3 regions of the Bradyrhizobium sp. Pa8 genome follow, and region 3 is predicted to be linked to each of the others. Evidence: predicted binding sites of a transcription regulator. Region 3 holds the regulator's gene; each other region holds the start of a gene.

Region 1 (5,141 bases), 4.6 Mb from region 3:
TCCACGGCCAGATAGACTCGGATTTGTCATGAAGTAGTTGTGGACGTTGAAAGGCTCCTCGCCCTTCGCGGTCTTCATACGCGTCGAGGACCCGTCGGGCAACAATTGCCAGCTCTGCTCATTGTCCTTCAGATTCGCGACCATGATCTGTTCGAGAACCTGCTGATGCACCGTGGGATTTTGCAGCGGACACAGCACCTCGACGCGGCGGTCGAGGTTGCGCGGCATCATGTCGGCCGAGGAGATATACACAGCCGCTTTCGCGCTCGGCAGGCCCTGGCCCATGCCGAAGCAGTAGATTCGGCCGTGTTCCAGGAAGCGCCCGATGATCGACTTGACGCGGATGTTCTCCGACAGGCCTGGAATTCCGGGCCTGAGGCAGCAGATGCCGCGCACCACGAGCTCGACTTGGACGCCGGCTTGCGAGGCCTCATAGAGCGCGTCGATGATGTCGGGGTCGACCAGCGCATTCATCTTCATCCAGACCGCGCCGGGTCGGCCATGCCGCGCATGCGCGGTCTCGCCCTGGATGTGCTCGATGATGCGCTTGCGCAACGTCAGCGGCGACACCGCCATCTTTTCCAGATCGCTCGGCGCGGCGTAACCGGTGATGAAGTTGAACACGCGCGCGGCGTCGCGGCCGATGGTCGGATCCGAGGTGAAGTAGGAGAGGTCGGTGTAGATGCGTGCAGTGACGGGGTGATAGTTGCCGGTGCCGGTGTGGACGTAAGTGGTGAGGCCGCCGCCCTCGCGGCGCACCACCATCGAGAGCTTCGCGTGCGTCTTCAGTTCGAGGAAGCCGTAGACGACCTGCACGCCGGCGCGTTCGAGGTCGCGCGCCCAGCGGATGTTGGCCTCCTCGTCGAAGCGCGCCTTCAATTCGATCAGCGCGGTGACGGACTTGCCGGCTTCGGCGGCTTCCGCCAGCGTTCGCACGATCGGAGAGTTGTTGGAGGTGCGGTAGAGCGTCTGCTTGATCGCGACGACATCGGGATCGCGGGCGGCCTGCTGCAGGAACTGCACGACCACGTCGAACGATTCGTAAGGATGATGAACGACGAGGTCCTTCTGCCGGATCGCGGCAAAGATGTCGCCGCCATGCTCGCGCACGCGCTCGGGATGGCGCGGTACATAAGGGGTGAATTCGAGATCGGGCCGGTCGAGGCGGGTGAGCTGCGAGAGCTCGTTCATGGCGAGCACGCCGTCGACCAGGAACACCTCGTCGTCGGCGGCCGACAGCGCGTGCTGCACGAAGCTGCGCAGCTCCTCCGGCATCTTGGCGTCGATCTCGAGCCGGATCACCGACCCGCGGCGGCGGCGCTTCAGTGCAGTCTCGAACAGGCGGACGAGGTCTTCGGCCTCTTCCTCGATTTCGAGCTCGGAGTCGCGGATGATGCGGAAGGCGCCCTGGCCGTGAAGATTGTAGCCGGGGAACAGGCGGTTGATGAACAGCCCGGTCGCCTGCTCGAGCGAGATCAGCCGGACGACCTTGCCCTCGGCCGGCAACCGGATGAAGCGGTCGATCTTGCCGGGCATGCGGATCAGAGCGTTCATCTGCTTGCCATCGGCGGCGCGCGTGAGCTGGAGCGCGATGGTGAAGCCGAGGCTCGGAATGAACGGGAAGGGGTGGGCGGGATCGATCGCGAGCGGGGTCAGCAGCGGGAACACGTTGTTGAGGAAGTAGTCCTCGATCCAGGTCCGTTCCGCCTTGGTGACGTCCTTGCCGTCGACCAGTGCGATGCCGACTTCGGCCAGCGTGCTGCGCAGGTCGCGCCAGATCGCCTGCTGGTCGGAGGCGAGCTGTGAGACGGTGCGGTTGATCAGCGCGAGCTGCTCGGACGGCGTCAGGCCATCGGGAGCGCGCTCGGCAATGCCTTCGCGCACCTGGGCCTTGATGCCGGCGACGCGAACCATGAAGAACTCGTCGAGGTTATTCGCTGAAATCGACAGGAATCGCACCCGCTCCAGCATGGGGTGGCTGGGATTGACCGCTTCCTCGAGGACGCGGCGGTTGAAATGCAGCCAGGAAAGCTCGCGATTGATGAAGCGCTCGGGGCTTGAGGCAATCGCCGGCAGGCCCTCGGTCTCCGGGGCTTTTTCTTTAATTTCAACAGCTTGCGCAGAGTCCATCAGAAGTCGATCCATCCAGTTCGCCCCAATTTGCGACTTATGCGCAAAACCGGCGGGAGCATGTGTTAGTCCGATGACGTTTCGATGACATTGATGTTCCGCCGCTGCGCCGCGTCAAGCCGCCTTGGAGCCAGCGTGGAGGGGTCAGGCGTCCCGAAGCAGCTCGGCGGCCAGCGCCCGCGTGACGGGGCGACCGAGGCGCAGGGCCTCGCTGTCGAGCAGCTCCACGGCCTCCCGTGCGGCCGCCGAGGACCGCTCCAGGCGGGTGGCGAGATAGCTGACCACGCTCTCATCCACGGTGAGCTGGCGGTCGGCGCAGAACTTGACGATCAGGCCGCGGAAGAGCTGGTCGTCGGGCTGCAGCAGCGAGATGACAGGCACCGCGCGCAGCCGCGAGCGCAGGTCGCGCAGCTCGATCTCGATCGATGCCGGTACCCCGCGGCCGGTGAAGAGCAGGTAGGCCCCATCCTCGCGGGCGAGGTTCATCAGGTGGAACAGTGCCCGCTCGTCGAACGCTTTTGCCTTGAGATCCTCGACCACCAGCGCGCCGGTGGCGAGCGCGCCCGGGACGTTTTCGGCGGTCAGCCCATTCGCTGTAGTCGAGCGGGCGCCGGAAGCCTCGGCCCAGATCGCGGCGAGATGGCTCTTGCCGCTTCCTTCCGGGCCGGCCAGCCACATGATCCGGTTCGGCCATTCCGGCCAGGCATCGATGAGGGCAAGACCGGCTTCGTTGGCGGGGCCCTCGAGGAAATTATCCCGGCTGAGGCTCTCCGCGTGCGGAAGCGAGAATGCCAATTGTCGGGGATGAACGCGGCCTGCCACGCTTGCTGTGCTCCGTGCCGGCACGCCGGCTTCGTTTGAAGAGATTCGATTTCATCGAGCGGGAGTTGGCCTTTTGCGGGGCCGCATCCCGGCTCATTTGGCCTCGATCGTGCTACTTGGCCTCGATCGTGCTCATGTGCCGCAGCCACTCGACGAGATAGAGCGACACGGAAGAGAGCGTGAAGACCGTGACGAGGCCCATCAGGATCATATCATAGGGCGACGGCTTGAAGCCGAAGGCGAGGGAGGCCAGCACCAGCGCAGCATAGGCCACCTGGGCGGCGGTGTTGAGCTTCGACACCTTCGACGGCTTCATCTCGACCGGCTTGTCGAACAGCCAGGACACGATTACGGCGGCGACGATCATGATGTCGCGCGACACCACCAGGATCACGATCCAGCGCGGGATGTCGCCCCAGATGCCCAGCGCCAGATAGATCGAGACCAGCAACGCCTTGTCCGCGAGCGGATCGAGCAGGGCACCGAGCTCGCTCGTCATGTTGAAGCGCTTGGCGAGGAAGCCGTCGACCGCGTCGCTGACGCCGGCAATGAGGAAGACGGCGAACGCAACCTCCATTTGGCTCGACACGATGGCCCAGACGATGATCGGGACCAGCAAAATGCGGCCCAGGGTAATGATATTCGGAATACTCACGCGGCGCTTCCTGGCACCCGGCCTGACCTCGAATCCGGCCCGTTTGAAGGCTGAACCGGTTGATATCTACATAGTATAGGGCGGGGCGCCACGCTTGCCATTGCGCGTCCCCGGAATTCGACGTAACCAGCCGCAAACCCACTGGAAATCGGGCATGACCGACCGCAAAAACGGCCTCACTTACGCCGATTCAGGCGTCGATATCGACGCGGGCAACCGCCTGGTCGATCTGATCAAGCCGATGGTGCGCGCCACCGCGCGGCCCGGCGCCGACGCCGAGATCGGCGGCTTCGGCGGCCTGTTCGACCTCAAGGCGGCCGGTTTCAAGGACCCCGTCCTGGTCGCCGCGACCGACGGCGTCGGCACCAAGGTCAAGATCGCGATCGAGACCGGCCTGCATGGCGGGATCGGCATCGACCTCGTCGCCATGAGTGTCAACGACCTCGTGGTGCAGGGCGCCGAGCCGTTGTTCTTCCTCGACTATTTCGCCTGCGGCAAGCTCGACCCGGAGGCGACCGCCTCGATCGTCGCCGGTGTCGCCGAAGGCTGCCGCGAATCCGGCTGCGCCCTGATCGGAGGCGAGACAGCCGAGATGCCCGGCCTCTACAAGGACGGCGACTACGACCTCGGCGGCTTTGCCGTCGGCGCCGCCGAGCGTGGTACCTTGTTGCCGCGGAAGGACATCGCCGCGGGCGATGCCGTGATCGGCCTTGCCTCGTCTGGCGTGCACTCCAACGGCTTCTCGCTGGTGCGCAAGATCGTCGAGCAGTCCGGCCTCAGCTTCGAGGCGCCGGCGCCTTTCTCTCCCGTGATGACCCTTGGCGGCGCTCTGCTGACGCCGACGCGGCTTTACGTCAAATCCTGCCTGCGTGCGATCCGCGAGACCGGCGCGGTGAAGGGGCTCGCCCACATCACCGGCGGCGGTTTCACCGACAACATTCCGCGCGTGCTGCCGAGCCATCTTGGCGTCGGCATCGATCTGGCGCGCCTGCCGGTGCTGCCGGTGTTCAAATGGCTGGCTGCCCAAGCCGGTATCGCCGAGCTCGAGATGCTGCGCACCTTCAACTGCGGCATCGGCATGATCGCGATCGTCGAGCCCGACAAGGTCGATCAGGTCGTGCAGGTCTTCAGCGATGCCGGTGAGACGGTTGCGCAGCTCGGTACCGTGATTCCGGCCGAGGGCGAGCACCGCGTCGTCTACAACGGCCACCTCGACCTGGCTCTGTGATGACTGGCGCTGTGATGAAGCGCCGCGTCGCCATCCTGATTTCCGGCCGCGGCTCCAACATGTCCGCGCTGATCAGGGCCGCTGCTGCACCGGATTTTCCGGCGGAAATCTCGCTCGTCATCGCGAACAAGGCCGACGCTCTGGGGCTCGAACGCGCCAGGGCGAGCGGCGTCAAAACGCTGGTGATCGAGAGCAAGCCGTTCGGCAAGGACCGCGCCGGCTTCGAAAAGCTGCTGCAGGCCGCGCTCGACCAGCACGGCATCGAGCTGATTTGTCTCGGCGGTTTCATGCGCCTGTTCACGGCCG
Region 2 (5,141 bases), 170 kb from region 3:
GAAAGCCAAATATCCCGAGCTGACCTTCGCGGTCGTCCCGGCCGAGAACGCCTCAGGCGTGACCGAGCGCTGGGCGCCGTTCATGAGCTATCTCTCCAAGGAATTGGGCGTAAAGGTCACGCTGCGCATCGCCAACGATTACGCCGCCGTCATCGAGGGTCAGCGCGCCGGCAACATCCATATCGCCAGCTACGGCTCGGCGTCGTTCGCCCGCGCCCGCCTGACCGGCGTCAAGACCGACGCATTCGCCAACGACATCAACGCCGACGGCTCGACCGGCTATTATTCGGTGTTCTTCGTCAAGGCGAGCAGCGCCTACAAGAAGATCGACGACCTCAAGGGCAAGAACCTCGGCCTCGTCGATCCGAACTCGACGTCGGGCAACAACGTGCCGCGCTTCGAGCTCGACAAGATGGGCATCCCGGATGCCGACACCTATTTCAGCAAGGTCGTCTTCACCGGCAGCCACGAGAACGCGATGCTGGCGCTGTCGCAGGGCACGGTCGACGTCGCGGCCAACCAGTGGACCACCGACGACGATTCGACGCTGGCGCAGATGCTGACCAAGGGCATGCTGAAGAATGCCGACGGCTCGGCGATGAAGAAGGACGATTTCCGCATCATCCACAAGTCGGCACCGATCATCAACGGTCCCTACGCCTATAACTCCGATCTGCCGGACGACGCCAAGGCGGCCATCGCCAAGGCCTTCTTCGACGCGCCGGCAAAGGACAAGGCGGCGTTCGATCGCCTCCAGGACGGCCAGAAAAAGGGCTTTAATCACGCCACCACCAAGGACTGGGACGGCACGATCGAGCTGATCAAGTTCGTCGACGCACTGCGTAAGAAGAAGGCGTCCTGAGTTTCGGGACGATAGCACTGGAGCCGGGTCGATGGACCCGGCTCTTTCTCTTTTGATCGGCCACTCCTCATCCGATGACCGTCGCGGTTTCGATCCTCCCCGAGCAGCAGCTCGCCGTGCTCAACGCGGCCTATCGCCAGGCGGTCGCGCGCAAGCGTCTTCGACTCCTGTTGGGGCTGGTGACCTTTGCCGCTGCGCTGTTTCTTGCCGCGATCGGCGCGGAAGTGAACCTGCGCACCTTCTTCGCCCATTTCGGCAATTTCATCAGTTATTTCGACCGCATCCTCACGCTCGACAGCGGCCAGCGGGTCTGGACCGACGCCGGCGAGTGGCTGTGGGGCTGGCGCAAATGGCTGAAGATGCTGGGCGAGACGCTGCTGATCTCCTATGTCGGCACGCTGATCGGCGCGACCTTCGCCTTCGCCTTGAATTTCTTCGCGGCCGAGAACACCTCGCCGTCGCCCTGGCTGCGCTTTGTGGTGCGTCGCCTGCTCGAATTCGCCCGCACCGTGCCGGGCATCGTCTTCGCACTGATCTTCGTGATCGCGTTCGGCCTCGGGCCGATGGCCGGCGTGCTCGCGATCGCGATCCACTCCACCGGCGCGCTCGGCAAACTGTTCTCCGAGATCGTCGAGAATGCCGACATGAAGCCGGTCGAAGGCATCCGCTCGACCGGCGCGAGCTGGCTCTCCTGCATGCGCTTCGCCGTGGTGCCGCAGGTGACCGCGGGCTACGCCAGCTATGCGCTGCTGCGTTTCGAGATCAATGTCCGCGAGGCCTCGGTGATGGGCTTCGTCGGCGCCGGCGGCATCGGCCAGGAGCTCGTCGTCGCCATCCGCAAGTTCTATTACTCCGACGTCAGCGCCATCCTGCTCACCATCATCATCACGGTCTTCATCATCGACATCACCACGGGCTGGCTGCGCGGCCGTCTGTTCGGCAGGGAGGCACGGACGTGACGGGGCCGCAGCAGGTCGACACGCGAGAGCTTCGCGCGCGCTACCCCGATGTGTTCGACCGGCCCGCCTCGGCGCGGCTCGCCATGCCGGCAATGATCGTCGCGGCGTTCGCGATCCTGGTCTATGGCCTCGTCGATCTCGACTTCTCGCCGTCGCGGTTCTTCACAGGGCTGAGCCAGCTCGGCTGGATCAGCCTGATGATGATCCCGCCCGATCCCGGCTCTTCGCTGCCGGTCTATCTGAAGGCGCTGGGTGAGACGCTGTCGATCGCGCTGCTCGGCACGACGCTCGCCGCGCTGTTCGCGCTTCCGGTCAGCCTGCTGGCCGCGCGCAACGTGGTGCCGTCAAAGATCCTGCGCTTCCCCGTGCGACGTTTCCTGGATTCGATCCGCGGCGTCGACACGCTGATCTGGGCGCTGGTGTGGATCAACGTGGTCGGGCTCGGCCCGTTCGCCGGCGTGCTCGCCATCGCCGTGTCGGATTTCGGCGCGTTCGGAAAACTGTTTTCGGAGGCGATCGAGGGTGCCGACCAGAAGCAGGTCGAAGGCGTCCGCGCCTCCGGCGGCAGCGCTTTGCACGAGATCCGCTTCGGCCTGCTGCCGCAGGTGCTGCCCGTGATCGCCGGCCAAGTGCTCTATTTCATCGAATCCAACACGCGCTCGGCCACCATCATCGGCATCGTCGGCGCCGGCGGCATCGGCCTCCAGCTCGCCGAGCAGATCCGCGTGCTGGAATGGCAGAGGGTGTCGTTCCTGATCCTGATGATTTTGGTCGCGGTCGCCGCGATTGATTTCATATCGAGCAAGCTGCGGTTTGCCATCATCGGAAAGCGGGCGGTGGCGTGATTTCTTCCTTCTCCGCTTGTGGGAGAAGGTGGCGCGAAGCGCCGGATGAGGGGGCTGCCTCCTCAAACTCAGATCGGTATTTGCGGAGACATACCCCTCACCCCTCTCGCCGCTACGCGGCGAGCCACCCTCTCCCGCAAGGGGAGAGGGTGAAGAAGTGCAGCCTCACCCGTTCTCCACCAGAAACTCCACCCGCTCCGCCGCAAAGCGCGAGTGCTTGGTCACCAGCGGCTTGCCGGCGAGATCGTGGTCGGTCGCGTCGACCACCAGGATCGGCCGTCCCAGCGGCAGATCGAGCCGCGCGGCATCGGTCGCGTCCACGATGCCGGCGGTGATCCGGGTCGCGCCCCGGCTGTAGTCGCGGACGCCGTAATGCTCGAGCAGCTTCGTCATCGAGCGCGTCGCAGCGAACACCTCGCCCGCGCCCGGAAACAATTCCGCTGACAGCCAGGTGGTGGAGACGCAGATCGGCGTGCGGTCGGCGAGGCGGATCGCCTCGATCCGCACCAGCGGTGCGCCGGCCTTCAATCCCAGTTCGCGCGCGAGTTCGCGGGTCGCGACGTCTTCGGACGCTTCGATCAGCCGGCCATGCGGTTCGCGGCCGTCGGCGCCGACGATCTCGGAGAAGCGGGTGCGCGAGCGCAAGGGATAAGCGAGGCGCTGCGCCTCGACATAGGTTCCGCTGCCGCGTTCGGCGCGCACGAGGCCGCGCTCGGCAAGCGCGGCCAGCGCGCGCCGCACGGTGTGGCGGTTCACGCGATAGGTTTCGGCGATCTCCATCTCGCCCGGCAGCTTGTCGCCGGCTGCAAAGCGGCCGTCGGCGATGCCGCGCTCGATGCCGTCGGCAACGAGGCGCCACAGCGCGACGCCCGAAGAGGCTGTGTCCTGCATGCTCATGTCGCCGAGAAGCCTACTTCAGAAATCACACGTTTGTCACGAAACAGTCATGGCGCTTCCGTATCAAGTTGTCTATTATCATAGACAACTTGGATTCGGCAAGTTCTGCAGAAAAGTTCGGTGGATTTGGTGACCCAGCACAACAAGCAGCAAGTCCAGCGCAAGGCCGCGATGGCCGTGCTGGCGCACGCGGAGGCGGGCGAGATCGCCGCTCGCCTCCGCGCTCTCGCCCTGCCGGCTCATCAGGAGCTGCGCGCGCCGGAAAACGGTCTCGTCATGCTGCGCGGCCGGGTCGGCGGCGACGGCGCGCCATTCAATCTCGGTGAAGCCACGGTGTCGCGTGCGGCGGTCCGGCTCGCGAGCGGCGAGGTCGGCTTCGGCTACACGCTGGGGCGCGATGGCGAAAAGGCGCGGCTGATCGCGCTGTGCGACGCGCTGGCGCAGTCCAGTGATTTCGGTGAGGCGGTGGAGCGTGACGTTATCGCGCCGTTGCGCGAGCAGCTTATGATCCAGCGCAAGCAGGCGGCGGCCGAGACCGCCGCGACGAAGGTTGATTTCTACACCATGGTGCGCGGTGAGGGGTGAGGCCATGACCACGATTGCGGAACTGCCGCCGGGTTTCGTCGACAAGGTCTTGTCGGCGCAATCGACCTTTCGTTCCGTCATGGACGCGATGGCGCGGCCGGGCTCGGTCCAGCGCATCGTGCCGATGGCGGGAGCGCCCGGACCAACGATGCGCGGCACTGCCGCGATCGCGCTGACGCTGTTCGATCACGACACGCCGCTCTGGCTCGATGCGCGGATGGCGGAGAGGTCGGACGTGGTGAAGTGGCTCAAGTTCCACACCGGCGCGCCGGTGGTGCAGGACTCCTCGATCGCGAGTTTCGCGCTGATCAGCGACGGCGCGGCGCTGCCGTCGCTCGAGCGCTTCGCACTGGGCACGAATGAGTATCCGGATCGTTCGACCACGGTGATCCTTCAGGTCGAGAGCCTGGATTCGGGGCGCAGCTTCGAACTGCGTGGCCCCGGCATCGACGGCGTCGCGACGCTTCAGGCCTCGATCAGGCCTTTCGACCTGTTCGAACGGCTGCGGTTCAACGAGGCGCTGTTTCCGCGCGGCATCGATCTGGTGCTGGTCGCCGATGATGCCGTGGTTGCGATCCCGCGCACCACGCGTGTCGTGAACAAGGGAAGCTAGTCGCATGTATGTCGCAGTCAAAGGCGGCGAGCGCGCCATCGAGAACGCCCATCGCCTGCTCGCCAATGCGCGGCGTGGCGACCAGAGCATTTCCGAAGTCACGCTGGATCAGATCTCGGAGCAGCTTGGCCTCGCCGTGGACCGCGTCATGAGCGAAGGGTCGCTCTACGACCGCGAGCTCGCGGCGCTCGCCATCAAGCAGGCGCGCGGGGATCTGATCGAGGCGATCTTCCTGGTCCGCGCCTTCCGCGCCACCCTGCCGCGCTTCGGTGCCAGCGAGCCGGTCGACACCGGCGCGATGCGCGTGCAGCGGCGGGTGTCGGCGACCTTCAAGGACATTCCCGGCGGCCAGATCCTCGGGCCGACCTTCGACTACACGC
Region 3 (5,141 bases):
GGCCTGCGCAACGCGATCGTCGGCTCGCTGATCATGACGGTGCTCGGTGTCGGCATCGGCGCGCCGCTCGGCTTGTTCGCCGGCACCTATCTCGCCGAGTACGGCCGCAACGACAAGCTGACCTCGGTGATCCGTTTCATCAACGACATCCTGCTTTCGGCGCCCTCGATCATCATCGGCCTGTTCATCTACGGCGCGGTAGTGGTGCCGATGCGCGGTTTCTCGGCGATCGCCGGCAGTCTTGCGCTCGCCGTCATCGTCATTCCGGTGGTGCTGCGTACGACCGAGGACATGCTGCTGCTGGTGCCGAACGCGCTGCGCGAGGCGGCGTCCGCGCTCGGCCTGCCGCGCTCGCTGGTGATCAAGCGCATCGCTTATCGCGCCGCGCGCTCCGGCCTCATCACCGGCGTGATGCTGGCCACCGCCCGCGTCGCCGGCGAGACCGCGCCGCTGCTTTTCACCGCGCTGTCGAACCAGTTCTTCAGCCTCGGCCTGAACAAGACGATGGCGAACCTGCCGGTTACCATCAACAACTTCGTGCAGAGCCCCTACGCCTACTGGAAGCAGCTCGCTTGGAGCGGCGCCTTGCTGATCACTTTGACCGTGCTTGCCCTGAACATTGGCGCGCGCATTCTTAGCGCCGAGAGGACTGCAAAATGAGCGAAATGTCTGTTTCCGTCAGTACGCCCGCCGTTCAGCACGGCTCGCAGCCGCTGCCCGAGGCGCCCGCCAAGGTGACGGTTCGCAACCTCAACTTCTACTATGGCGAGCACCACGCGCTGAAGAACATCAATCTGGCGCTCGGCACCAACCGCGTCACGGCGTTCATCGGCCCGTCGGGCTGCGGCAAGTCCACCCTGCTGCGCATCTTCAACCGGATGTACGACCTCTATCCGGGCCAGCGCGTCACGGGTCAGCTCATGCTCGACCAGACCAACATCCTCGACCCCAAGCTGGACCTCAATCTGCTGCGCGCCCGCGTCGGCATGGTGTTCCAGAAGCCGACGCCGTTCCCGATGACGATCTACGAGAACATTGCCTTCGGCATCCGTCTCTACGAGAAGATCTCGAAGTCCGAGATGGACGACCGCGTCGAGAAGGCGCTGCGCGGCGGCGCGCTGTGGAACGAGGTCAAGGACAAGCTCAACGCCTCCGGCCTGTCGCTCTCCGGCGGCCAGCAGCAACGCCTCTGCATCGCCCGCACGGTCGCGGTGCGGCCCGAGGTGATCTTGTTCGACGAGCCCTGCTCGGCGCTCGACCCGATCTCGACCGCCAAGGTCGAGGAGCTGATCCAGGAGCTGTCCGAGAACTACACGATCGCGATCGTCACCCACAACATGCAGCAGGCGGCGCGCGTCTCCGACAAGACCGCCTTCATGTATCTCGGCGAGCTGATCGAGTTCGACGACACCAGCAAGATCTTCACGTCGCCGACCGACCGGCGCACGCAGGATTACATCACCGGCCGGTTCGGCTGAGGAGACGGAACATGGGTTCTGAACATACCGCAAAGGCCTTCGACACCGACCTCCAGGAGCTCACGCGCCTGGTCGCCGAGATGGGCGGCATCGCCGAGCGCATGATCGTCGACTCCGTCGACGCGCTGATCCGCCGCGACGTCGCGCTCGGCCAGCGCGTCGTGACCATCGACGCCGAGCTCGATGCGCTTCAGAAGAAGATCGAGGAGCGCGCCGTGCTCACCATCGCGCGCCGCCAGCCGATGGCGGTCGATCTGCGCGAGATCGTCGGCGCCATGCGCGTCGCGACCGATCTCGAGCGGATCGGCGACCTCGCCAAGAATATGGGCAAACGCGTCGCGGCGCTGGAGACCGATTTCCATCCGCTCAAGCTGTTCCGCGGCCTGGAGCACATGACCGACCTCGTGCAGCAGCAGGTCAAGTCGGTGCTGGACGCCTATGCCGCGCACGATCTGCCGGCGGCGATGGCGGTGTGGAAGGGCGACGAGGAAGTCGATGCCATCTGCACCTCGCTGTTCCGCGAGCTTCTCACCTACATGATGGAGGATCCACGCAACATCTCGTTCTGCATCCACCTGATGTTCTGCGCCAAGAACATCGAGCGCATCGGTGACCACGCCACCAACATTGCCGAGACCGTGTTCTACATGATCGAGGGCCACGCGATCACCGACAAGCGGCCGAAGGGCGACATGACGACCTTCGCCACGACGGTCCCGAACACTTAAGGAGCGACGACACCATGGGCGCACGCATTATGGTGGTTGAGGACGAGGAAGCTCTCACCGAGCTTCTCCGCTACAACCTCGAAGGCGACGGCTATGACGTCGAGACGGTGATGCGCGGCGACGATGCCGACACCCGCCTCAAGGAGCACATCCCTGATTTGATCGTGCTCGACTGGATGCTGCCGGGCCTTTCCGGCATCGAGCTGTGCCGGCGGCTGCGCACCCGGCCCGAGACCAAGCAGCTCCCGATTATCATGCTCACCGCGCGCGGCGAGGAGAGCGAGCGGGTGCGGGGTCTTGCGACCGGCGCCGACGACTACATCGTCAAGCCGTTCTCGGTGCCGGAGCTGCTGGCACGCGTGAAGGGCCTGCTCAGGCGCGCCAGCCCGGAGCGGCTCGCCACCGTGCTCGCCTATGGCGACATCGAGCTCGACCGCGACAAGCGCCGCGTGGCGCGCTCGGGCCGGCCGATCGATCTCGGTCCGACCGAATATCGCCTGCTGGAGTTCTTCCTGGAGCATCCCGGCCGCGTATTCTCGCGCGAGCAGCTGCTCGACAGCGTCTGGGGTCGTGACATCTACATCGACGAGCGCACCGTCGACGTCCATATCGGCCGCCTGCGCAAGCTGCTCAATCTCGGCCGCGAGCAGGACCCGATCCGCACCGTCCGCGGCGCGGGCTACGCACTGGACGATCGCTTTGCGAAGGCGGAGCAGGCGTAAGCTTTAGCGGGTGTTGGTTTTAGCGAGCTGCGGCTCAGCCGTCGTCCCGGGGCGCGCGCAGCGCGAGCCCGGGACCCATAACCACAGGACGTGGTTTGGCGAAGACTCGAAGTGACCATCTCGCGCAACAACTGCGCCCTGTGGTTATGGATCCCCGCGTTCGCGGGGATGACACCGAGTCATTGGAGCCGTCATCGCGTGACGGCGCCGTCTTGGCAATCAGTGAATTCCGATAACTCAGCGCGGACCCGGCTTCGCCGGCGCGCGCCGGCGATCGGCCGCGGGCTGATACGCCACGCGCGAGTGCTGGGCGCAGTAGGGCAGGCCTGAGAGCGCCTTGCCGCCGCAGAAGAAGAAATCCGGGCTCGAGGGATCGCCGACCGGCCAGTGGCAGGTGGCCTCGTTCAGCTCCAGCAGCGACAGCCGCTGGCTCATCGGCACGACGTTGTCGTAGGTGACCGGTTCGGCCTCGACCTCGACTTCGAAGGCCTGCGCCAGCGCGGTGTTGCCGCGTGCGATCGGCCGGGTCACCCGCATCATGTGCTGGGCGGGGCGCGCCTTGCGCGGCCGGGGCGCTGCCGATGAAGGGCTCTTGGCGCGGCCCGACAGGCCGAGCCGGTGCACTTTGCCGATCACGGCATTGCGGGTCACATTGCCGAGTTCAGCGGCGATCTGGCTGGCCGAAAGTCCGGCCTCCCAGAGCTTTTTCAGCTGCTCGACGCGATCATCCGACCAGGTCAAAACGGTCATTGCACCCTTTCCTTCGCCGGCGCCTGCCATCCTGGCGGCCGCACGGCGAATGCCTAAGCTTCGAAAAACCCGTGCCGCCAGAATCCCTTAAGGCTCGCCGGGCGCACCAGATGCGCCCGAACGCTTACGCCGGTACATGAGGACTTAGAGGATCAGAACTGCTGCACGAGATGTCGTATCTGACAAGCCAAACGCTACAATATGGCGTGACTCACGCGCAAGAGTCCGCCGACTCGCTTCCACATGTTCCGTGGCGGAAACACGCAAAATCGCCACCGCAAGACTACGGATTCTGCGTTTCGCGAGGCTTTCCGGGCGGCATTGACACCGGTTTCACCAGGCATAAGATAGTCGGGCGTGCCGCCCTTAAAAGGCGGCACGTTTCGTTTTCCGGGCCGGTCAATGGTGCGTTGCGCAATGCACGCTCACGCCGTCCGCAACATTCAAGTGATCGTCATGACTAACAGCGCAGCGCCGCATTTGCTCCCCGTTTTCGCCAGGTCCGACCTCGGTTTCGAGCGCGGCGAAGGCTGCTGGCTGATTGCGACCAACGGCGATCGCTATCTCGATTTCACCTCGGGCGTGGCGGTGAATGCGCTCGGCCATGCTCATCCTGCGTTGGTCAAGGCGTTGCAGGAGCAGGCCACCAAACTCTGGCACATGTCGAACCTGTTCCAGAGCCCGGACGGCGAGAAGCTTGCCGCGCGTCTGTGCAACGAAAGCTTCGCGGACTTCGTGTTCTTCTGCAATTCCGGCGCTGAAGCGCTGGAAGGTGTGATCAAGCTGGTCCGCCATCATCACTTCTCGAAGGGTCATCCGGAACGTTACCGCATCATCACCTTCGAAGGCGCCTTCCACGGCCGCACGCTGGCAACGCTCGCCGCGACCGGATCGGCAAAATATCTCGAGGGGTTCGGCCCGCCGATGGACGGTTTCGACCAGGTCCCGCATGGCGACATCGAAGCCGTCAAGAAGGCGATCGGTCCGCAGACCGCCGGCATCCTGATCGAGCCGATCCAGGGCGAGGGCGGCGTGCGTTCAGCAACGCCCGCCTTCCTGAGGGCGTTGCGCCAGCTCTGCGACGAGAAGGGCCTGCTGCTCGCGTTCGACGAGGTGCAGACCGGCATGGGCCGCACCGGCGATCTGTTCGCGCATCGCCGCACCGGCGTCACGCCTGACGTGATGTCGCTGGCCAAAGCGCTCGGTGGCGGTTTCCCGATCGGCGCGGTGCTGGCGACCGCGGACGCGGCTGCCGGCATGGGGCCCGGCTCGCACGGCTCGACCTTCGGCGGCAATCCGCTCGCGATCTCGGCTGCCAACGCCGTGCTCGACGTCATGCTCAAGCCCGGCTTCTTCGACCACGTGCAGAAGATGTCGCTGCTGCTCAAGCAGAAGCTCGCCTCCGTGATCGATCGTTATCCCGACATCGTCAGCGAAGTGCGCGGCGAAGGCCTTCTGATCGG

What was found. Region 3 encodes PhoB, which activates phosphate uptake and scavenging genes when phosphate is short. Its sites were predicted from a motif close to TGTCATNNANCTGTCAT; they were not measured.
Region 1: the regulator PhoB is predicted to act here: its motif matches at 2,204-2,220, upstream of ACKWRH_RS19220 (RNA degradosome polyphosphate kinase).
Region 2: the regulator PhoB is predicted to act here: its motif matches at 3,598-3,614, upstream of phnF (phosphonate metabolism transcriptional regulator PhnF).

The regions. Positions count from the first base shown of each region.
Region 1 covers NZ_CP176767.1:4,272,902-4,278,042, forward strand. The annotation lists gene ACKWRH_RS19220 (RNA degradosome polyphosphate kinase) at 1-2,130, opposite strand, end outside; gene ACKWRH_RS19225 (chromosomal replication initiator DnaA) at 2,275-2,952, opposite strand; gene ACKWRH_RS19230 (CDP-alcohol phosphatidyltransferase family protein) at 3,065-3,607, opposite strand; gene purM (phosphoribosylformylglycinamidine cyclo-ligase) at 3,762-4,835, shown strand; gene purN (phosphoribosylglycinamide formyltransferase) at 4,850-5,141, shown strand, end outside.
Region 2 covers NZ_CP176767.1:9,069,481-9,074,621, reverse strand. The annotation lists gene phnD (phosphonate ABC transporter substrate-binding protein) at 1-862, shown strand, start outside; gene phnE (phosphonate ABC transporter, permease protein PhnE) at 937-1,821, shown strand; gene phnE (phosphonate ABC transporter, permease protein PhnE) at 1,818-2,666, shown strand; gene phnF (phosphonate metabolism transcriptional regulator PhnF) at 2,832-3,563, opposite strand; gene phnG (phosphonate C-P lyase system protein PhnG) at 3,684-4,148, shown strand; gene phnH (phosphonate C-P lyase system protein PhnH) at 4,153-4,761, shown strand; gene ACKWRH_RS43100 (carbon-phosphorus lyase complex subunit PhnI) at 4,766-5,141, shown strand, end outside.
Region 3 covers NZ_CP176767.1:9,242,157-9,247,297, reverse strand. The annotation lists gene pstA (phosphate ABC transporter permease PstA) at 1-660, shown strand, start outside; gene pstB (phosphate ABC transporter ATP-binding protein PstB) at 657-1,478, shown strand; gene phoU (phosphate signaling complex protein PhoU) at 1,490-2,206, shown strand; gene phoB (phosphate regulon transcriptional regulator PhoB) at 2,221-2,928, shown strand; gene ACKWRH_RS43915 (GcrA family cell cycle regulator) at 3,166-3,678, opposite strand; gene ACKWRH_RS43910 (aspartate aminotransferase family protein) at 4,135-5,141, shown strand, end outside.